3 regions of the Arthrobacter sp. DMZ02-1R genome follow, and region 2 is predicted to be linked to each of the others. Evidence: riboswitches for the same ligand, from Rfam matches in the RefSeq annotation. Region 2 holds a riboswitch; each other region holds the start of a gene.
What was found. Region 2 has a riboswitch for cyclic di-AMP ahead of AC3ANQ_RS18215 (M23 family metallopeptidase). Riboswitches for the same ligand answer to the same signal wherever they lie in the genome.
Positions count from the first base shown of each region.

Region 1: linked by a shared signal. The riboswitch ahead of AC3ANQ_RS01135 (hypothetical protein) and the one ahead of AC3ANQ_RS18215 (M23 family metallopeptidase) in region 2 are both predicted to bind cyclic di-AMP.
Region 3: linked by a shared signal. The riboswitch ahead of AC3ANQ_RS19790 (aggregation-promoting factor C-terminal-like domain-containing protein) and the one ahead of AC3ANQ_RS18215 (M23 family metallopeptidase) in region 2 are both predicted to bind cyclic di-AMP.

Region 1 is NZ_CM173230.1:244,101-251,408, forward strand. Features, by position in the region: gene ald (alanine dehydrogenase) at 181-1,299, opposite strand; gene AC3ANQ_RS01130 (PucR family transcriptional regulator) at 1,522-2,736, shown strand; gene AC3ANQ_RS01135 (hypothetical protein) at 2,879-4,033, opposite strand; cyclic di-AMP (ydaO/yuaA leader) riboswitch at 4,036-4,186, opposite strand; gene AC3ANQ_RS01140 (flavin-containing monooxygenase) at 4,329-5,405, opposite strand; gene AC3ANQ_RS01145 (TetR/AcrR family transcriptional regulator) at 5,478-6,098, shown strand; gene AC3ANQ_RS01150 (helix-turn-helix domain-containing protein) at 6,106-6,498, opposite strand; gene AC3ANQ_RS01155 (TetR/AcrR family transcriptional regulator) at 6,554-7,303, shown strand.
Region 2 is NZ_CM173230.1:3,832,318-3,839,625, reverse strand. Features, by position in the region: gene AC3ANQ_RS18230 (MFS transporter) at 1-642, shown strand, start outside; gene serC (phosphoserine transaminase) at 664-1,794, opposite strand; gene AC3ANQ_RS18220 (iron-dependent transcriptional repressor DtxR) at 2,113-2,808, shown strand; cyclic di-AMP (ydaO/yuaA leader) riboswitch at 2,934-3,145, shown strand; gene AC3ANQ_RS18215 (M23 family metallopeptidase) at 3,148-3,969, shown strand; cyclic di-AMP (ydaO/yuaA leader) riboswitch at 4,115-4,282, shown strand; gene AC3ANQ_RS18210 (NlpC/P60 family protein) at 4,288-5,040, shown strand; gene AC3ANQ_RS18205 (HNH endonuclease) at 5,378-5,878, shown strand; gene mobA (molybdenum cofactor guanylyltransferase) at 5,913-6,536, shown strand; gene AC3ANQ_RS18195 (DUF6457 domain-containing protein) at 6,568-6,855, shown strand; gene AC3ANQ_RS18190 (molybdopterin molybdotransferase MoeA) at 6,852-7,308, shown strand, end outside.
Region 3 is NZ_CM173230.1:4,163,639-4,170,946, forward strand. Features, by position in the region: gene AC3ANQ_RS19780 (response regulator transcription factor) at 1-547, shown strand, start outside; gene AC3ANQ_RS19785 (sensor histidine kinase) at 561-2,036, shown strand; cyclic di-AMP (ydaO/yuaA leader) riboswitch at 2,200-2,372, shown strand; gene AC3ANQ_RS19790 (aggregation-promoting factor C-terminal-like domain-containing protein) at 2,375-3,103, shown strand; gene AC3ANQ_RS19795 (bifunctional glycosyltransferase family 2/GtrA family protein) at 3,238-4,677, shown strand; gene AC3ANQ_RS19800 (glycosyltransferase family 39 protein) at 4,674-6,842, shown strand; gene AC3ANQ_RS19805 (ArnT family glycosyltransferase) at 6,849-7,308, shown strand, end outside.

The DNA of each region.
Region 1 (7,308 bases), 1.3 Mb from region 2:
TGCAACCCTCCTGCACTTGATGTGACGGAGCGTTCGGCCAACATGCCTTAAAAGTGAGCGAGGGTCGCCAAGAACCACGACGGCGGGGTGCAGCTTCCCATGGAAGCCGCACCCCGCCGTCGGGCTCATTAAACCGTGTCGCGTTAAACCGTGTCGCGCTCGTTAGAAGCGGAGAGAAGGCTAGGCCGAGACTAGGTTGTGCCAGTCGGCGACGAGGGGCAGGTTGTGCGCCTCGGAAACCGAGTGGTGAGCCACGTGGCCTCCGGCGATGTTGAGGCCGGCAGCCAGTGCGGGGTCGCGGTCGAAGGCAGCCTTGATGCCTAGGTTGGCAAGTGCCACTCCATAACGCAGGGTGACGTTGGTCAGTGCGTAGGTGGAGGTGTTCGGAACGGCGCCGGGCATGTTGGCGACGCAGTAGAAGATCGAGTTGTGGACCTTGTACGTGGGTTCCTGATGGGTGGTGGGGTGGGTGTCCTCGAAGCAGCCGCCCTGGTCCACGGCGATGTCCACGAGCACGGAGCCGGGCTTCATGCGGGAGACCAGTTCGTTGGTGACCAGCTTGGGCGCCTTGGCGCCCGGGATCAGCACGGAGCCAATGACGAGATCTGCGTCGATGACTGACTTCTCGATCTCGTACGCGTTGGAGGCGACGGTCTTCAGGCGGCCCTGGTAGAGGGCGTCCAGTTCGCGCAGGCGGTTGATGTTGATGTCCATGATGGTGACATCGGCACCGAGGCCCAGGGCCATTGCGGCAGCGTTGGTTCCGGCAACACCGGCGCCGAGGACAACAACCTTAGCCGGGCGGACACCCGGAACGCCGCCCAGCAGCACACCCTTGCCGCCGGCAGGCGCCATGAGGGAAGAGGCTCCCACGACGACCGACAGCCGCCCAGCGACCTCAGACATGGGTGCCAGCAGGGGCAGGGTGCGGCCGTCCTGGACGGTTTCGTAGGCGATGGCCGTGACGCCGGAATTGATGAGCTCCTGGGTCAGTTCAGGCTCAGCGGCCAGGTGCAGGTAGGTGAAGAGGATGAGGCCCTTGCGGAAGCGGTGGTACTCGGCCTTGATGGGTTCCTTGACCTTCATGACCATGTCAGCGCGCGCCCAGACGTCGTCGGCTTCGGCCACGATCTCAGCACCGGCAACCGCGTATTCCTCGTCCGTGATGCCTGAGCCCAGGCCCGCGCCGCGCTCCACCAGGACGGTGTGTCCATGGGTGCGGAACTCGTGAACCCCCGCGGCGGTGATGGCAACGCGGAATTCGTTGTTCTTGATCTCTTTGGGGACACCGATAATCATTTTGGGCTCCATGTTCGAAAGGCTTCGACGGCCTTTTTCTCTGCGGGGGGGACTGTGATTCCAGAATAAATCCGCTGTGAGCCAAGCGACACGAAAGGCAACGGCCGCCGTCACGAACTTCCTTGGATTTCCGGGGTTTTTGTCTCCCCGGGCTCGACATTCGTCGAAGCTGAGAGCGTCAGGTGTCGCCTGATGTTCGTTGGGCAAAGTAGTGTTTTCTCCATGCAGCAAGACGTGGAAAAGATCGTCGAGGACGTCGCACTCAAGTTGGGCCGCGGACTCTCCCTGGAAGACCTCGACGGCGTCCTGCTCGCCTACAGTTCCAACCAGTCCCATGCGGACCGCGTGCGCGTGAATTTCCTCCTGAGCAAACGGGTTCCGGTGGACGTCAGTGCGTGGCAGCTTTCGCATGGCATCTCTACCGCGGTGCGTCCCGTCGTCGTACCCGCCAATGAAGAGCTCGGCATGGTGGGGCGCGTCTGCGTCCCGCTGCTGGTGCGCGGTTTCCGCGTGGGTTACCTCTGGGTCCAGCAGGACCTTGACGAGCAGACCGCGACGGCGATCCTCGCCGAGTTGCCGGGCGTCCGGGACGAGCTGGACCTCCTGGCAGGACTGCTGCTCGATTCCAATACGGCCGAGTCGGAGTTCCGGCGCCGCCGAGAGCAGGAATTCCTGGCCGCGTGCCAAGGAGAATCCAACGCGGTGGCGGCCGTGGCCGGATGGAAGGAAATCCAAGGCCGGGGCCCGTGGCAGGTGGTTACCGTGCTCGACGCAGAGGACAGCCGCGGCGTCGCCGATCCCATCGCGGCCACCCTGACGCACCGTTCCGCGGCGCTGCAGGCAACCATCGGCGTCGATTCCGTACTTTTCAGCGCCGGCACCGAGACGCATTCGGTCCTGTTGTTCCGCGAAACCGGCGGCCGGGCGGAACACGCCCAAGTCCTGGTCCACTATCAGCTGGAGCTCGCCAAGCGTGCCGGCCGGAAGGTGGACCGGATCATCCTGGGCATCAGCGAGCCGTTTTCAGTGATCCGCCAACTGGGGCGGGCCTACCGGCAATCGAAGCTCGCGGCCCAGGCTGCCGCCGTCGATCCTCCACTCGGCGAGCTCGTGGACAGCCGCTCGGCGGGCATCTACCAGTTGTTTGAACGGCTACAGGCGCCTGGCGGCTGGGACGATTCGGGCTCTTCACATTTCCAGGCGATCGAGGACGCAGACCGCAACGGCGAGCTCCTGCCCGTGCTCGAACTGCTTTACGACAGCGACGGTTCGGTCCAGGACGTGGCCACGAAGCTGCACTTGCACCGCAGCAGCATCTACAACCGGTTGGCCAGGGTCCGCCAGCTCATCGGCGCTGATCCGATGAATGGCGCTATCCGGCTCGAACTCCATGCAACGCTCAAAGCGCGCCGCTGGGCGGGGCGCCCGCGGATTTGAGGTTGCGCCGGTTACCGCTTGAACGGCCTCAGCTGAAGGCTGCAGCGCCAGCGGTCCGGGCGTCGTTGGACTGATGCGGTCCGGGTGCTCCTGCAGCACCGCCCGTGCCACACGACGGAAGAGGTTCGATGCTGTCCCATCCTCACTGCAGGACCCCGCTTGCAGCGTCCAAAACCGAACCGAGATCCACGCCTGGTTGGGTGGGCTGCGGGGAAGCCGTCGGTGCGCTGCTCGGCTTCACTGGCGGCTTCGGCTTCGATTGACCAGGTGGCGTGTGCGAGTACGGGTCGGTCGGGGTGGGCGTCGGTGAGGGCGGGTCGGTGGGGGTCGGTGAGGACGGGTCGGTTGGGGCCGGGGTCGGGGTGACCGTGACCGGCGGAGCCGGGCTGGGAACCGGAGCAGGTTGAGCCGGCGTGGGAGCGGCCGGCACCGGAGCAAGGCTTGGGGGCAGCGCTGATGGGACTACAGAGGGAACCCGAATGGAGATTGATGGTGCCCCCGCGCTCGACGGCTTGACGGCGACGGGCGCTTGCTGCGGCCCTTGCGCTGGATCCGCCGTGGTCTGACCGGCCTTTGCGGCCGGGGCGTTTGCCGAGGGTGAAGCTGTTGCGTCGGGGGAGACGCTCGCCACAGTGGAAGGGACGTCGGGCTGTACGGAGCTTTGGCTGTCCGCGTCCTTGGCGCGGGTTTCCTGGCCGAAGAAGGGCAACTCAAGGGCATGGCCCAAGGATCCGGCGGTCAACAAGATGCCGAGGGCTCCGGCCACTACTGCCATTCGGTTGCTCATGGTCCGGATGGTCGCAGCCTTCTTCAGGACGGCATGGGGTTCGCGGTTGAACGACGATCCGGCGAAGGACGCCGGAGCGAAGCCTGCACGGGTAGCCGTTGGAAGGGCGGTTGTGGGTGCCTTCTGGGTTTCGGCGGGGGGTGCAACGGTCGGGATGGCCGTGGTGGCGGGTTCCGGTTCGGCGGGGGCCGCCGTCGTTGTTGCCACTATCGGGATGGCTGCGGTGGCTGGTTCCGGGGCGGTGGCGGGTTCCACCGTTGCGGGTGCCGCGGCCGGAAGGTTCGCGGTCTCGCTGGCTTGGGCTGCCCGCTTCCGCTCGGCCGCGCGGGCGGCCGCTCGCGTGGTGGGCGTCGTCGTCGGGTTCGTCGGGGTGGTGGGTGCCGGCGTCGAAATTTCGGAAGCCGGTTCAGGGACGAACGGTCCGCTGTCTTGGGCCCGACGGCGTCCGGTCGGTTTGGTGCGCTCGCGCGCCACTTGGGCACGGCGAGGCTGATCCATGGTTGGGGACATGGTGATTGCCTCTCAACGCCTCCGAGGTTAGCTGTCGGGTTCGGACGAGGCCGTCCGGCCGCGCATGGCGGCTTCACCCCAAGGACCTGTGGAGAAGTAGGCCCGGAGACTCTGGGTCCCCCGTCTCTGCCGCTAATCTAGCGGAATCCGGGTTGCGGCAGAGCTCGGCGTCAGCCCGGAAGCGACCCAGCTGGGGATTGGGTCGCCCCTCGACCGTACAACAGCCGGCCAGAAATGTCACATTTAGATAACGGGCCGGGCGACCGGTATTCCGCTGGGATTTTCGCCCAGCGATCTAGTCCCGCGACGCTCCAGCCTGCCCGGCGATGAGTCCGGCGACGTGTTCGGCGTCCCGGCCGACCCCACCCACGAGGCCCGAGGTCAGTCCGTATTGGAATGGCATGCCCACGAAGAACAGCCCCGGCAGTTGCTCCACGGCTCCCCGGCAGGTAAGCGGCCAGCCGTCCTCGTCCGCCGGAAGTCCTTGGATCCAGGCAAAGTGCGGTTGATAGCCGGTAGCCCAGATCACGGTGGAGACAGGGAGTGTTTGGCCATCGTCCAGGAGCGGCTGGCCCCCACGGGTGCCCGTCAGGCGTGGCAGGCGGGTGACTCCCGCGGCGTCGAGCTCTTTCGTGGACGCCCGGATCAGCGGCGCGCCGTGCTTGGTGAAGCCGACCGCAACTTTGCGGCCGATAGGAGTGGATCGGTTCATCACGTTGTGGATGAAGAGCCACCAAAGCCCCCCGGCGTATCGCGTCACAGGACCCGGAACGTGGAACGGGGGAGTTCCGGCGACGTAGGTGCGGTGGCTGGATGCGAGCTCCAGGGCAATTTCGACGCCGGATGTGCCGGAGCCGACCACCAGGACATCTCCGGGCGGAACCGAGTCCGGGTTGGCGTACCCCGCGCCGTGCAGTTGGTGAATGCCCGGGTCCAAGGCCTCTGCGAAGGCTGGAATCCTTGGGCGGGCATTCGGGCCTGTTGCAACAACCACGTTCTTGGCCAGGATCGGTCCGGAGCTTGACTGGACTCGGTATCGCCCGTCGTCGCGCTCGATTCCGGTCACCTGGACGCCATGACGCACCGGGAGGTTCCAGTTACCGGCGTACGCCTCGAGGTATTCGGCCATGGCGTCTTTGCTGGGAAAGGTGCCCCGGTTGGCGGGGAAGGGCAGGCCGGGCAGGGAGTCGTGCTGCGCAGGGGTGAAGAGCCGCAAGGAATCCCAGCGGTTCCGCCACACATCGCCTGTGCGGGCATGTGAATCCAGGATGAGGAAGTCTTGCCCTTGTTTCTTCAGATGGAATCCGGTGGCGAGCCCGGCCTGTCCGGCGCCGATAACCGCGGTGTCTACTTGCTCAACGTTCATGTCCATCGCGAAGCCTCCTGAGGTGTGCCAGCTTGACTAGAATAGCATTCTAGTCATTGGAATGCTATTCTTTTTTTCGTGGAGATTCGGCATAACGACAGGCGGGTGGCTCAAGCTGTCGCCACCAAAGCTGCGGTGGTCGAGGCCGCCAAGGAACTGTTTCTGAGCAGGGGATACGTGGCCACCACTATCGGGGCAGTTGCCGAGCAGGCTGGCGTGGCTATCCAGACCATTTACAACTCGGTGGGCAACAAGGCGGCGCTACTCTCGGCCGTGGTCGACGCTACGGCTGCCGGTCCGGAGGCGCCCCGCTCCGTTCCGGAAACCATGCGCGAGCGGACAGCCGCAGCCGTCGACGCAGGCGCGGTCATTGAATTGTTGGCTGACTGGTTCTCCGAAGTGCACCCACGGAGCAGCGAATTGTTCAGCGTCATGAGGCAGGCATCCGCCGTCGACGCTGAAGCGGCCAAAGTGCTGAGGGACCGGGCAGAGCTCCGGCTACGGAACTACGCCGAAGCGGCTGACGCGCTCCGGCAACGCGGGGCGCTGACCTCCGGCATGAGCGATGAGCAAGCAGCGGCCGTTATCTGGTCGGTGGGGCACCCTGACACCTATCGATCACTGGTACTGGATTTCGGCTGGGAACCGGAGCGGTACCGGGATTGGGTCCACGCGGCGCTGAAGGCGGCCCTCGCCTAGCTTTTCGCTACGTGCTTTCCTTGTCTGCCGCGGCCTTCTTCTTCTGGGTCTCCAGCCACGCCATGATGTCCGCGAGGCGGATACGGCGGTGTGTGCCACGGTATTCGACAGGGATTTCGCCACGGTCGGTCATGTTGCGCAGGTAGGTGTGCGAGATTCCGGCGAGTTCGGCCGCCCGCGACGTCGTGAGCATTTCCTCCACGCTGCTGACGGTCACAGCTTCGCCGCGGCCCAGCCGGCCGAGGAGATCGACGACGGCGTCCCTCGCCTCATCGGGCAGCCGGTGGACGGTGCCGTCGACGAAAACGGTGATGTCGTTGCTGTCCTGGAGTGAGCGCGCCAGGTTCCGGGCGTCGTCTGCCGGCAGGCCGGGCGTCACGCGGGGAGCTATCAATGCCATGGCAGAAGCCTAGCCGCATCGATTTGTTGGGCGGAACTGCGCTAGATTCACGCCTATGGTCAACTACCCCGCGAATCCGGATCCGGGCCCCGCCGTGGCCGTGGCAATCGAGCTGCTGGTGCGGCAAGGCTACGACGCTACCTCCGTAGACGACCTAGCCGATGCCGCAGGAATCAGCCGCAGCACGTTCTTCCGCAAGTTCGGTTCCAAAGAGGACATCGTTTTCGCTGATCACGACCGCATTCTGGCGCGGGTTCAGGAGCTGCTTTCGCGCACGACGACGGCTCCGTTGCGTTCGGTTGTGGATGCCGCGCTCTTGGTCTTTGACCACCACGTAGGCAACCGCGAAACCTCCTTGGCGCGCTACGAGCTCCTGCGCCGCGTGCCCGCCCTTCGTGATCGTGAACTGGTCATGACGCATCGCTATCAGCGGGCCTTTCGAAGCCATCTCCAGGCTGCACTTCCCGAGGACGGGAACCGGGAACTTACTGCCGTGGCCTTTGCTGCGGCGGTAGTCGCGGTGCACAACAGCATTCTGCGCCAATGGCTGCGGGCGGCTGTTGACCGCGAGCACATCGAGGGCGAGGCGCGGCAAGCTGAAGCCCGAGGGTTGGCCGCCGGGCTCGCGCGGGATTTGGAGGCTCTGGCTGACACTTTCGCCGGGGGTCCTGCCCGGGTTCCAGCAAGCCAGGCGGCCGGTGCGCCGTCCGCGGAAAGTGGCCGTCCCGCCGTCGTGGTTGCTGTCCTGGATCCAGCCGCAGGCACGGAACAAATCCTCCAAGCGGTCCGCGAGGCCCTGACATAGCTCGT
Region 2 (7,308 bases):
ATGGTTGGCACAGAATTCGGCATGGACGCAGGTGCGTTCGGGCTCCTCAACTCGGTCATGGCAATCGGCTCAGTAGCGGGAGCGTTGCTGGCCGCCCGCCGGGGGAGGCCACGCATGCGGCTCATCTTCGCCGCGTCCGGCGGGTTCGGCATCGCGAGCGGACTCGCCGCCATGGCGCCGAACTACACCATGTTTGGCTTGGCGCTGATTCCGTGCGGCCTGTTCGCCCTGACCATGATCACTAGCGCCAACGGCTATGTGCAGTCCACTACCGAACCCGTCATGCGCGGCAGGGTCATGGCGCTGTACATGGCCATTTTCATGGGCGGAACGCCCATCGGGGCGCCCTTCGTCGGCTGGGTATCCAACGTTGCCGGACCCCGCTGGGCGGTCGGGGTGGCAGCGGCCGCCGGCGCCAGCACCGCCGTCGTCGGCATCATCTGGATCATCCGCGCGCGTCAGTTGCGGCTTCGCTTCGACAGCAGCGCCCCGGGGTTGCGGTTCTTCCGCATCGAGTCGCAAGGCACCAGCCCTGCCATGGACGACGGCGTTGACGGCGACAGCGCCGTTAAAAGGGCTGACGCCATTAAAAGGGCTGGCGCCGCCCGGGATCCATACCCGAACGACGCCGACCAGCCCTGACCGCGGGAACGCGGCGGGCCCTTACTTCTTCAGTTCGCCCACCACGAAGTCGATGCAGGCGAGCAGCGCCGAAACGTCGTCCGGTTCGATGGCAACGAAGGTAGCGATGCGGAGCTGGTTGCGGCCCAGCTTGCGGTATGGCTCCGTGTCCACGATCCCATTGGCCCGCAGCACCTTGGCAATGGCCGCGGCGTCGATCGAATCATCGAAATCGATCGTGGCAATGACGTTGGAGCGGTCCTCGGCCTTTGACACGAACGGGGTGGCGTACTCGGAAGCCTCGGCCCAGGTGTAGATGCGGCTGGCGGAGTCCGCCGTGCGCGCGGAAGCGAAGTCCAGGCCGCCGTTCTTGTTGAGCCATTGGACCTGGGCGTCGAGCGTCACAAGGGTGGACAGGGACGGCGTGTTGTAGGTCTGGTTGAGCTTCGAGTTGTCGATGGCCGTCTGCAGATCCAGGAAATCTGGAATCCAGCGGCCGCTTGCCTTGATCTTGGCGGCGCGCTCAAGAGCGGCGGGGGAGAAGAGGCCAAGCCAAAGTCCGCCGTCGGAGGCGAAGTTCTTCTGCGGTGCGAAGTAGTAGACATCGGCCTCGGCGACGTCCACGTCCAGGCCACCGGCAGCCGAGGTCGCATCCACCAGGACCAGTGCGCCGTCGTCTACGCCGGCAACCCGCTTCACGGGGGCCGCTACGCCGGTGGACGTTTCGTTTTGCGGCCACGCGTAAACGTCCACGCCTGCCTCGGCCTGGGAAACCGGGCGGGTGCCGGGCTCGGACTTGATGATGGAGGAAGCTTCCAGGAAGGGCGCCTTGTTGGTGGCCGAGGCGAACTTGGAACCGAACTCACCAAAGGAGAGGTGCTGTGCCTTCTTCTCTACCAGGCCGAAGCTGGCGACGTCCCAGAATGCGGTGGAGCCTCCGACGCCGAGAATCACCTCGTAACCCTCGGGTGCACGGAAGAACTGGCTGAGTCCCTCGCGGACGGAGCCCACCAGGTTCTTGACTGGTGCCTGCCGGTGGGAAGTGCCGAGGAGGGTTGCCGAGGCGGCAGACAGTGCCTCGATCTGCTCCGGGCGGACCTTGGAGGGCCCAGCGCCGAAGCGGCCGTCCTTGGGCAGCAAATCGGCGGGGATGGTGATGCTGTTGTCGCTCACGGGATGCTCCAATGGTGAAGTAGCGGCCTAGATGGGTCGTGGCAGGTGGCATCGCTGCCCCTTCGACTCCCCAATTCTGCCTGACTCCCCATGCGGGGACAGAACCGAACGCTTCATAGTCCGCCACGTGGAAAGCATCTGTTCCGCCGGACGCGGGACGGGGGCGGGATCGAGGGGGCACGAAAATTATTCGGAGTAATTCCAAATAAGCTAAGCTAGGAGCTGGCGCCCGGCCCGGGACGACCGGCGGGTAGACCGCCTGGCCGCTGCGGTACGGTGGAAAATACGCAAGATACTGCGCTCGAGGAGCTGAGCTGGATGACGGATCTGATCGATACCACTGAGATGTATCTTCGGACCATTTTGGAGCTTGAAGAAGAGAACATCGTGGCTCTTCGCGCGCGCATCGCCGAGCGCTTGCGGCACTCCGGGCCTACCGTTTCCCAGACGATCGGGCGGATGGAACGCGACGGCCTGGTGATTGTTTCCAACGACCGGCACCTTGAGTTGACCGAAACCGGCCGGAAACGTGCCACTGAGGTCATGCGCAAGCACCGTCTCGCCGAGCGGCTCCTGGCCGACGTCATCGGGCTGGACTGGGCCTATGTCCATGACGAAGCATGCCGCTGGGAACACGTTATGAGCGAGCGCGTTGAGCGGCGGCTCTATGAGCTCCTGGACCACCCCACGGAATCTCCCTACGGCAACCCCATTCCAGGACTCGAAGCCCTGGGCGGAGTTGCGTCTCACCCCTTTACGGATGGCGTGGTCAACCTTCTTGAAGCGATGAACGAATACTCACCGGACAACCGGGTCATTGTCAGCCGGTTGGCTGAACCGATCCAGGTGGAACCGGAGCTGTTGGTGCAGCTGGACGAAGGCGGAATCCGCCCCGGAGCCAGGGTTTCCCTGGAGCGTGTGGGGGAGTACATCTCCGTTCGCGTGCCCAATATCGACGGTGCCTTGGAGCTGCCGCCTGAGGTGGCCTCGCACGTGTTTGTCACGGTCTCATAGCGCTTTCGGCAAAGCGATCGGCAAAGATAACGGAATTATTACTGCGGGGGTTAATCCCCTATAGTTTACTACTGGCGCCGATACCAAAGCGTTACCTGATCCGAAGCCGAGTTCTGCCAGCGGATCAGGTGGATTAGTCCATTCACTGGCAGAAGCGGGGGAACCACCAGCGGCGGTCGAAAGACAGCCTTGGGGTGAAGTCCGCAGCGGATGTGCAACAAAGCGCAGGGCCTTTCCGGGGATCCCTCTGTGCTTCGCGCCCTCCACGCGGACCGGGTCCATGCACTCTCTGACCCGAATCCGACAGCTAACTTCGCAGGCTTGCCAGAGAGGAACACTTTGACCACGCAGAACACCAGGGGCCGCAGACGCGCGTCCGGTCCTACTGCTGAGCTGCGGACCATGCAGGTCGTTGCGCACGATCGGCCCCGCGATCCGCATCGCGAAGTGCGCCGGCGCAAGGGCCCCTTGCGGCAAATAGCCGATTTCGCCGCCGCGAGCGGTGCGGGACAGAAGGCCGGTGTGGCCCTCGCCGCCACGGGCCTCATCCTGACGGTGGCCATGCCGGGTACCGGCGCATTGACGGCCGCCGCGGAATCGAACCAGGCTTCCGCGGCTTCGGCGGGGACGCAGGCCGAGATTCCCGCTGCGGCCAATGCCACCATCGACTTCAGCCGAGCTGCCGTTTCCACTACGGCGGATCCTGATAGCAAACTCAAGCAGCTCCTGAGCGCGCAGTCGGTCGGCAGCATCAAGACGTCGTCCTCGAAGGGCACGCTGGGGGCTCCGCTGGACACCCTCACCACGGCCTCGCCGTTCGGCTACCGCGTGAACCCCATTACGGGAGGCCTAGGGGAGTTCCACCGTGGCCAGGACTTCGTGGCCCAGTGCGGCACCCAGGTACATGCGGCTGCGGCCGGCAAGGTCACGTTTGCGGGCTGGCACCCGTATGGCGGTGGAAACCGAATTGTGGTGGACCACGGCAACGGCCTGGAGACCACGTACAACCACTTGTCCTCGTTCAGCGTCCAGGTGGGCCAAACAGTCAACCGCGGCGACGTCGTCGCTTTGAGCGGCACCACTGGCGCCTCCACCGGCTGCCACCTCCATTTTGAAGTCATGGTCAACGGCGACGTCGTTGATCCCCTGGGCTGGCTGTAGCCAATCCGATGGACGTCTCTCGCATGCTTGTCACGCTCCGTGACCTGAATGTGACATTCAGCCAAAACTCCTGTAGCGTCTAACTCGCATCAACTTTTAGAGAGTTGATGCACTCGGGTGGATTGCCTAGCTCTGCCACTGCCTGAGGTTCCGTTCGCAAAACATCGTCTGGCAGAGGCGGGGGACCCACTTTTGGTCATCTTCATCGATGGCCTTGGGGTTAAGTCGCATTTGTTTCCTACCGGAAGCATTGCGGCCGGATGACTCCCATCCGAATCCGACAGCTTACCTCGCGGGCATAGGGAGAGGCCTCTTAACGTGTCTTCACGCACTACTCTTGCGCGCCACCGCGCCGCGGTCACCAAGACCAACTCGCTTGCCGTCATCGCTAAGACCGTCGGCAGCAACGCCGGTGGTGTAGGCCGTCAGGCAGCAGTTATCGCCGCTGCGTCCGGTCTGGTTCTCACTAGCGGTATCGCGGCCAACGCTGCCGAAACCAATGTCCCCCGCGAGTCCACTGCGACCTCCACCCTGGAAGTCCAGTCCATCGCCCAAGCCAGTATTGCGGCCGACTCCTCCGTCGCCATCAAGTACGAACGTCCGGCTGTTTCCACGGCGGCTGCTCCGGTTGTCGAAGCTCCGGTTGCCGTCCAGGAAGCTGTTGCCGCTCCCAAGGCCGCTACGGGCGCCGGAACGCTCTCTGTTTCCGCCGCTGTATCCCCCGCCGCGAAGGTTGCCAGCGGCAAGGGCGCAGCAATTGCGGCCGCAGCTTACGCGCAGCTTGGCGTTGCCCAGGACTGCACCGCCCTCGTTTCGAACTCCCTGGCCGCTGTTGGCATCAACTTCCACGGTTGGCCGGCAGACTACATGTCCCTCGGCCGCACGGTCAGTGCTGCTGAAGCACAGCCGGGTGACCTCGTTTACTACCAGAATGGCGGCATGGGCAAGGCCCACATCGCTGTTTACGTCGGTAACGGCATGGCCGTCCACGGCGGTTGGAACGGTGGCACCACTGCTTTGTACAGCGTGAACATCGGCTCCGGTCCGGTCTACATCCACGTTGGTGGCTAAATAGCTTCTGCTAAACAGTTTCACAAGAACATCCCCGCTGGTCCGCCCGCGGGGATGTTCTGTTTTAACCAGCATGTGCCACAACTTGTGACCACCGTCTGCTGAGGACGATTCCGTGCCCGCGGCAGCGTCAACAGCCGTTGCCCCCGGACAGTTGAAGGTTCCCGCCACGTGTCCGGTACATGAACTTTGCCCGACACAGTGCCGGATCCCACCCACGGATTCGTTGATCCGGCCTCCGCGTGTTTACTCTTGTGATGTCGATCCACAGCCCGTACATGCAGAGGGCAGCCGGCCCTCGCGCCCCTGACGGGTGCGGCCGTGAAGAGGTACGTGCATGCGCACACTCGTTCTGAATGCTGGATATGAACCGCTGGCGGTAGTAACCTTCCGCCGGGCGCTGGTCCTTGTGCTCACCGGAAAAGCGAGCGTAGTGGCAGAAGGCGACGAGCCTGTCGTCGGGCCACAGGAGATTCTCGGACGTCCCTCCGTGATTCTGCTCAATCGCTACATCCGGCCGAGGTACAACGCGATCACGGCGGTCACACGCCGCGGCGTCTTGCGCCGCGACGGTCACCGTTGCGCCTATTGCGGGAAAACAGCCCACACAATTGACCACGTCCACCCCAAATCCAGGGGCGGCGCGGATTCCTGGGAAAACCTGGTGGCAGCGTGCCTGCGCTGCAACAACGCCAAGAGTGACCACACACCGGCCGAAATGGGCTGGAAATTGAGGTTCACTCCGGCGGCGCCCACCGGGACTATCTGGCAAATCAAGGAGCTTGAGAAACCTGCGCCCGCGTGGGATCCCTTCCTCCTGCCCGAATCGGCGGCCTGAACCGAACTGAGCCCGCCCCCGGTAGTCTGGGCTGGTGGACTTTGATGCGGTGATCTTGGCGGGTGGCAAGTCCTCCCGCCTCGGTGGCGTGCCCAAAGCCCAGCTGACGTACGACGGCGCAACGCTGCTTGAGCGCGCCCTCGCGGCCACGCACGGGGCCGGGCGGGTCGTCGTCGTCGGGCCGGATCCCGGCACGTTGCCGGACGGCACAGTGACCGCCCGCGAGGACCCTCCGTTCGCCGGACCGGCAGCGGCGATCGAAGCCGGACTCCTTGCGCTTGAGAAGCATGCCCGCGCGGGTCTTTCCGCAAAGGAAACATCCGCGCCGTGGGTACTCGTCATGGCGTGCGATATGCCCCTCGCGGGCGCAGCAGTTCCGGTTCTTATCCGGGAACTTGCCGGACACGACGAAACGGAAGGGGCCATGGCTGTATCCGCCGATGGCCGGAGACAGCCGTTGCTTGGAATCTACCGGTTCGCTGCTTTGCAACGGGAAGTGCTGGCCGCGGCAGAACAGGGTGGCCTCGCCAACGCCGCGGTGTTCCGCCTGCTTGCTAGGCTTGATCTGCTGGCCGTACCTGTTCCTGCTGGCTCCACCGATGACGTGGATACCTGGGACGATGCCGCGGCGCTTGGAGTGGACGGCGACCTGCCGTGACAAAAGCTGTACCGGACTTTGGAGGCGGATCGTGAAGAGCCAAGAAGAAACGCTTGAGGAGTGGTGCAGGAGCCTGCTGCAAGCATATGAGCTTGAAAGCGTCGAGATCGACATCAACGAGATCCTGTCCTTGGCTGGCGTTGCAGCCCATTCCGTAGTTCGGCCTGCGGCTCCCCTGACCACCTTCATTGCCGGTTTCGCGGCCGGACTTGCAGCGGGTTCGGGGCAAGCGACGGAAACCGCGTCGATGGACGCCGCCATGGGCCTGGCACGCACGCTCGCCAACGACTACACGAACCCCGGAACCGACGCCGGATGACCGATGCCCCTGAACAGGGCGCCGAGAATCAGGGCGCCGAGGACCTGGGCGCCGAGGACCAGCACCCTTCCGCCGTGACCGATCCGGCACCGAACGTTGAGCATGTCCCGCACGCCGACCACCTGTGGGCGGAAGCCCGGCAGCTTGCCTTCGACTGTGCCACGCCCATTCCCGCCGCACCCGTTGCCCTGAAGGATGCCCTCGGCCGGACGTTGGCATCGGACGTCCACGCCCTGCAGGACGTGCCGCACTATGCGTCTTCGGCGATGGATGGCTGGGCTGTCAACGGCAGCGGTCCATGGATCCTGGCTGAGCCGGGCCATCGGCTGGCCCCGCATCAGGCGAGCCCTATTGTCACGGGTGGTCTGATACCGCCTGGGGCCAAAGCCGTGCTCCGCAGCGAAAGCGGCATCCTGACGACCGACGAAGACGGCCTGCCTGTCCTCGCGCTCG
Region 3 (7,308 bases), 330 kb from region 2:
GCCCGATGTCCTGGTGCTGGATGTGATGCTTCCAGGGTTCGACGGCGTTGAGCTGCTTGGCAGGATCCGCGCCTTTGCGCCTGAGGTGCCTGCGCTCTTCCTCACCGCGAAGGACGACGTTCAGGACCGCATCGTCGGGTTGGCCGCCGGCGGGGACGACTATGTCACCAAGCCGTTCAGCATGGAGGAAGTCCTGTTGCGGCTGCATCGCTTGGTCCAGCGTTCGGGCGTTGCCGCGATGGACACGGCCGAGCTGGTTGTGGGTGACCTGACCCTGAACGTGGACACCCGCGAAGTCACTCGCGGGGGCGAAGACATCCAGCTGACGGCAACCCAGTTCGAGCTCCTGCGCTACCTCATGGAAAATCCCAAGCGCGTGGTCAGCAAGGCCCAGATCCTGGACCGCGTGTGGGACTACGACTTCGGCGGGCAAGCCAACATCGTGGAGCTCTACATCTCATACCTGCGCAAGAAGATCGAGGCCAACCACCCGCCCATGATCCACACTGTGCGCGGAGCCGGCTACGTCATCAAGCCCGCCGAATAGCCCGGGACGCCGAATGTCCGCGCTCTCGGGTATCCCCCGCCAGGCCGACCATCGCTGGTTCGATCCTTCAACCTGGCACCTGCGCACACGCTTGATCCTGGTCTCCATGGCACTCCTGGTGGCCATCTGCGGAGCCGTGGGCGTGGTCAGCTACGCGTCTATGGACGTTTTCCTCACCAAGCAGCTCGACCAGCAATTGATGCAGGCTTCCCATGGCCGCCCGCCCATAGGTGATCCGAATGGACGCCCAGATCCTTTGGACGCCCGGGGCCAGAGCATCGGCACGCTGAATGCACGCATTCTTGGCAGCCAGGTGAGCAGCGCCGGGTTCTTGTCCTCCGACGCCACCCGTACGTCCTTGTCGCCCAACGATGCCGGAATCCTGTTGGCTCTTCCCCACGATGGCCATCCGGTTGATCGGACCCTTTCCAATGGCGGTTACCGGCTGGTTGCCACTGAAACTCCTTACGGCGATGTTGTCATCACAGGCCTGCCGCTCGCCTCGAAAGAGGATACCGAGGCCTCGCTCGTGTGGACCATGGTGCTGGTGTCCTTGGGCGGGCTGGTGCTCATTGGACTCGCGGGAACCGTGCTGATCCGCCGCACCATGCGTCCCCTGGAGCAGCTCTCAGACGTCGCTACCAAAGTGTCGAAGCTTCCGCTCGACGCCGGCGAGGTGGCTCTCGCGGTGCGCGTTCCGGCGTCGGCGGCCCACCCCGGCACCGAGGTGGGCAGCGTCGGTCATGCTTTGAACCTCATGCTGGACAACGTCTCCAGCGCGTTGGAGGCACGCCAGCAAAGCGAAACCAAGGTGCGCCAGTTCGTGGCCGATGCCTCGCACGAGCTGCGGACGCCGCTGACGGCGATCCGCGGCTACACCGAGCTGTTGCGCATGACGGAGACGTTCACCGAGGACGGCCGCAAGTCGCTGGGTCGCGTGCAAAGCCAGTCCGAACGGATGACCACCCTCGTAGAGGACCTCCTTCTCTTGGCACGGCTGGACGAAGGAAAGGCACCCGAGTTCACCGATGTGGACCTCACGCAGTTGGTGATCGAGACCGTGAGCGACGAGAAAGTCATGGCCCCCGAGCACATCTGGCAGCTCAAGCTCCCCGATGAGCCCCTTACGGTCCGCGGCGACACTACGCAGCTCCACCAGGTCTTGGCCAATCTGCTCTCCAATGCCCGCAAGCACACGGAGGCTGGAACCACCGTGGTCACTGGAGTCATGCGCTCGGCCGATGGAAGCGCCGTGGTCACCGTGACCGATAACGGGCCTGGCATTCCGCCTGAATTCCAAGGCAGGATCTTCTCGCGTTTTGCCCGTGCCGACGCCGCCCGTTCCGGTTCCGAGGGCACGTCCGGGCTCGGCCTGTCAATCGTGGAATCGATCGTTCAGGCCCATGGAGGCACCGTCGAGGTGGCCTCGCGTCCCGGCCGGACGGAGTTTGCCGTGAGGCTTCCAGCGCTCAGAACCGCGGCGGCCTGAAGTCCGCCGAGAAGATCACGACGCCGGAGCGCGGCTAGCGCAAGTCGGCGCACCGGCGTCGTGATCTCCGTTACCTAAATGTGACTTAACCGGAGCCCTCCTGTACCGTCGAATGGGTGCGCGGGATCATTCCGGCCACCGCCGGGTAGGCGCCGAGCTCTGCCACTCCCCGGTGCCCAAACTCCAGGCAGAGACGGGGGACCCAGGTCTCCGGGCAAACGCTCATGTTGAGCCAGCCCTAGGGGTGAAGCCGTACCGCCACGATTCTCAGTGGCCACGGCCGGATGACCTCATCCGAATCCGACAGCTAACTCCGCAGGCGTCGAGAGGCAATCACCATGTCTGGTTCCAAGAATCAGTCGCGCCCTGTTGCGCGCCACCGCGGCGAAACTGCCCGGAGAAACAAGTCACGTTCCACCCTGAGGCGAGCCGCCGCAAACCTCGGCACCAGCCAGCGCATGGCAGTTGTTGCCGGCGTCGTTGCTGTGTTCCTCGGGGCAGGCGCCGCCACCCAGGCCGCCGGACAAGCCATCAACGCCCAGGACATGAGCCAGACGTCCGAATCGCGCGCCGTCGTAGAGCAAAGCGCGACGCCGTCCGCCACCGCCACGCCGTCGGCGAGCGAAAGTGCTAAGCCAAGCACCGCTCCGACGCAGGCACCCGCTCCCGCTCCTGCCGCCGTCGCACCCCAGGCTGCGGCACCGGCCGCTCCCGTGGCACCTCCCGCTCCGGCAGCCCCGGCTGCGCCAGTTGCCGTCGATGACCCCGCCGGCGCCCAGGCCTACGCCGCGAGCATGCTTTCCTCCTACGGGTGGGGCCAGGGCGAAATGTCCTCCTTGATGACCCTGTGGAACAAGGAATCCGATTGGCGGACCACTGCTACCAACTCCTCGAGCGGCGCTTTCGGCATTGCGCAGTCCCTGCCGGGCGAAAAGATGTCCTCCGAGGGCGCGGATTGGCGGACCAACTACCAGACCCAGATCCGCTGGGGCCTGAACTACATCAAGGAACGCTACGGATCCCCGTCTGCGGCCTGGGCGTTCCATTTGGCCCACAACTGGTACTAAACGCACAACGTACGCAGAGGTCCGTCCCTTCAGGGAACGGACCTCTACTGCGTTAATCAGGTCTCCCCCACATCCACAGCCGCGTCACAGGTTCCGCCTAAAGCACTCATATTCGGCGGCGGCACTCTGGATACATGACGCTCATCGAATCCACCACAGGAACCCTGAAGGACCCCGCGGTGGTGCCGCCGGGCCTCCCGATCCAACCCAGGACCCCTATTCAAGGCAGCACTGCCCTTCAATACAGCTCAGTGCGGCGCACCCCCGTGGACATCCACACCACCGTCCCCGTCCTCGATGTCACAATCCCCGTCTTCAACGAGGAGTGCGACCTCGAAGAGTGCCTGCGCCGGCTTCACGGCCATTTGCGCGAATCTTTCCCGCACGGCTTCCGCATCACCGTGGCCGACAACGCCAGCACGGACAGCACCCTGAAAATCGCTGAACGGCTGGCCAGGGAATTGCCGGAGCTCGTGGTGGTCCATCTTGAGGAGAAGGGACGCGGCAACGCGTTGCGCAAGGTGTGGCTCGCATCGCCGTCGCCCGTTCTGGCCTACATGGACGTGGATCTGTCCACGGATCTCGCCGCGCTTGCGCCCCTTTTGGCGCCACTGATCTCCGGCCATTCGGATCTCGCCATCGGCACAAGGCTGACCCGCAACTCCCGGGTTGTCCGCGGCCCCAAGCGCGAATTCATCTCGCGCAGCTACAACCTGATGCTGCACTCGTTCATGGGTGCCCGCTTCAGTGATGCCCAGTGCGGCTTCAAAGCGATCCGGGCCGACGTTGCCCAGCAGATCCTCCCCCACACCATGGACAACTCGTGGTTCTTCGACACCGAACTTTTGGTCCTCGCGGAACGCTGCGGCCTTAGGGTCCACGAAGTGCCCGTGGACTGGATCGACGATCCCAATTCCAGCGTCGACGTGATGCGCACCGCCCTGGCCGACATCCGCGGCATGGCCCGGCTCACGCGGGACCTCGTCTCCGGACGTATCCCCATCCCGGAACTGCGCGCAGCCCTTGCCCGCGGCCCGCTCCCGGCATCGTCCCGTACCGCAGAACAGAACCCGCGCAGCAGCCTGTTCGGGCAACTGGTCCGGTTCGCCGCGATCGGTGCTGCATCAACCCTCGCCTATGTGCTCATCTTCTTGTTCTGCCGCGGTTTCATGGACCCCCAGCTGGCCAACTTCCTGGCACTCCTCATCACGGCCATCGCCAACACCGGCGCCAACCGGCGCTTCACCTTCGGCATCCAGGGCGGCAACCCCATACGGCACCACTTCGAGGGATTGATCGTCTTCGGCATCGGCCTTGCGCTCACTTCCGGTGCGCTCGCCTTGGTGCACAGTACGACGACGCCGGACCGCTGGGGCGAGCTCCTCACCTTGGTCGGGGCAAACCTCGCCGCCACTGCAGCCCGCTTCCTGTTGTTCCGGCTGTGGGTCTTCCGGCAGCCCGGAACACGGCTGGCACCGCCTCCGCCGCCGGTCGCGGCGGCGGAGGGGCGGCCGGAGCCCGCGATCGAATCCACCTCACCAGACAGCCCGCTCACAGAAACGGCAGCATCATGACCTCCACGATCTCTCACGCAGGCACAGAGCCCGCCGCCGGAACCGACACGGCAGGTCCCGCCGTCGGAACTGTAATTTCTGGCAATGGGGACACAGCCCACGGTGGTCGCTCCACTGGCCCATCAACTCCCGGGGCCCCGGGAACCACGCCCCGCTGGGCCCGATATGCCTTTGGCCGCCAGCCCCGCTGGGTGCGGCCGTCCGCCGCCGGGCTCCTCGTGGCCACCGCGTTCCTGTATCTCTGGAATCTCGCGGCCATCGGCTATGGAAACTCCTTCTACGCTGCAGCCATCCAGGCCGGAACCAAGGACTGGACGGCATTGCTGTTCGGTTCGCTCGACGCCGGCAATGCCATCACCGTGGACAAGCCACCCGCATCGCTATGGATCCCGGCCTTAGTGGGCCGGATCTTCGGCTTCTCGTCCCTAAGCATGCTGGTTCCCGAGGCGCTGATGGGCGTGGCCGCCGTCGGGTTCCTCTATCTGACGGTCAAGCGCGTGTCCGGGCCCGGAGCGGGTTTGCTGGCTGGCGGCGCTCTGGCGCTGACTCCGGTGGCCGCGCTCATGTTCCGCTTCAATAACCCTGACGCCATGCTGACCCTGTGCCTGGTGTTGGCGGCGTACTTCACCACTCGCGCTATTGAACGCGCGGGCTGGAAGTGGCTCGCCGCAGCCGGAGCCGTGGTGGGCCTCGCGTTCCTAAGCAAAATGCTGCAAGGCTTCCTGATTGTTCCAGGCCTGGGACTCGCGTACCTCTGGGCCGCCCCCGCCCCGTTGCGGCGGAGGCTGCTGCACCTGCTCGGCGCACTGGCCGGTATCGCTGTAGTGGCCGGCAGCTACATCGCTCTCTTCCAACTGACTCCGGCTTCGGCACGGCCTTACATGGCAGGGTCGACAACCAACAGCTTCCTTGAGCTGACCTTCGGCTACAACGGGCTGTCCCGCATTACAGGCTCGGGCGAAGGCATGCCCGGCGGCGGAGGCGGCGCAGCCAGTGCTCCAGCAGGTGGTCTGGGCGGCTTCGGGGGCGTCGGCGGTGGCGGGAACGCCGGCTTCGGTGGAGCTGCGGGGATCGCCCGCATGTTCGGCACGAGCTTCGGCGCCGAGGTCTCCTGGCTTCTGCCTGCGGCCTTGATCCTGCTGGCTGCGGGCCTGTGGTTCACCCGCCGGGAAGCACGGGCCTCGCGTACCCGGGCCTCGCTGATCCTGTGGGGTGGCTGGCTCCTGGTCACCGCGGGCGTCTTCAGCTTCATGAGCGGCATTGTCCACCCCTACTACGCAGTAGCGCTCGCACCGGCAATCGCCGCCTTGGTGGGCATCGGCAGCGTGGAACTGTGGAGAGGCCGCGGGTACTGGCCCGCCAGGATCATCTTGGCCGTGGTGGTCCTCGGCAGTTCGGTCTGGTCCGCGGTTCTTCTGGGCCGCGATACCTCATGGCTTCCCTGGCTGCGCATCGTGATAGTCGTCCTGGGCGTGGTGGCCGCCGCCGCAATCCTGTTTCGCCTCGACTCACTACGGCCCGCGGGCCGGTTCCGCAGTGCGGCGGCCGCTGCCGTCGTCGTCGTTTCCCTCCTGGCGGGCGGCCTCGGCACCGCGGCGTGGACGCTCGCGACGGCGGCTACCGCGCACTCCGGTTCCATCCCGACGTCGGGTCCCAGCGGCTCCGCCATGGGCGGTTTCGGAAACCGCGCCGGGTTCGGCACAGGTGGATTCGGGGCAAGGGATTCGGCGACGAGCGGTTCAGCAGGTCAGGCTGGTGCCGCAGGTCAGGCGGGTGCCGCAGGTCAGGCGGGTGCCGCAGGTCAGGCCGCAGGCGGCCCGGGTGGCGAGGGGACGGCCGACGCCGGACTGACCGCGCTGCTGACATCCACCACTACCAAGTGGTCCGCGATCGTTTCCGGCGCCACCCAGGCTGCCAGCCTTGAGCTCGCCACGAACACCAACGTGATCGCCCTCGGTGGCTGGAACGGCGGCGATCCCTACCCCACGCTGGCACAGTTCCAGGACATGGTGGCCAAGGGACAGATCGGCTACTTCATCGCTGGCGGCGGCATGGGCGGCGGCATGGGCGGCCAGGGCGGAAACTCCGAGGTGGCTGCTTGGGTCCAGGCGAACTTCCAAGCCCAGACTGTGGGTAACTCCACCGTCTACAAGCTGACGAAGTAGTCTCCGATGACCACTTCCTACTCGACAGACACCGGGTCCAAGCCAGATACCGATTCCACGTCAGAGCATGCGGCGCTTCCAGTGCCGTTGGTCTCGCGATCCCGCTTGGTGCTTCTGCCACGGCAACAAGCACCGCAGGTCCGGAACGGCCGGTCCCGCACTGTCCGAAGCCGCCAAACCCTGCGCCACCGCGTGGAACTGGCTGGCGTGCTCCTTGCGACGGCGGTCCTGTACCTCTGGAACCTCGGCGCTTCCGGTTGGGCCAACCCGTTCTATTCCGCGGCAGCCCAGGCCGGCTCGCAGGATTGGGCCGCATGGTTCTTCGGATCCTCCGACGCCGCCAACTCCATCACCGTGGACAAACCACCGGCATCGCTGTGGATCATGGGGCTCTCGGTGCGGATCTTCGGACTGAGCTCGTGGAGCATCCTGGTTCCCGAGGCGCTCATGGGGGTCGCGACGGCGT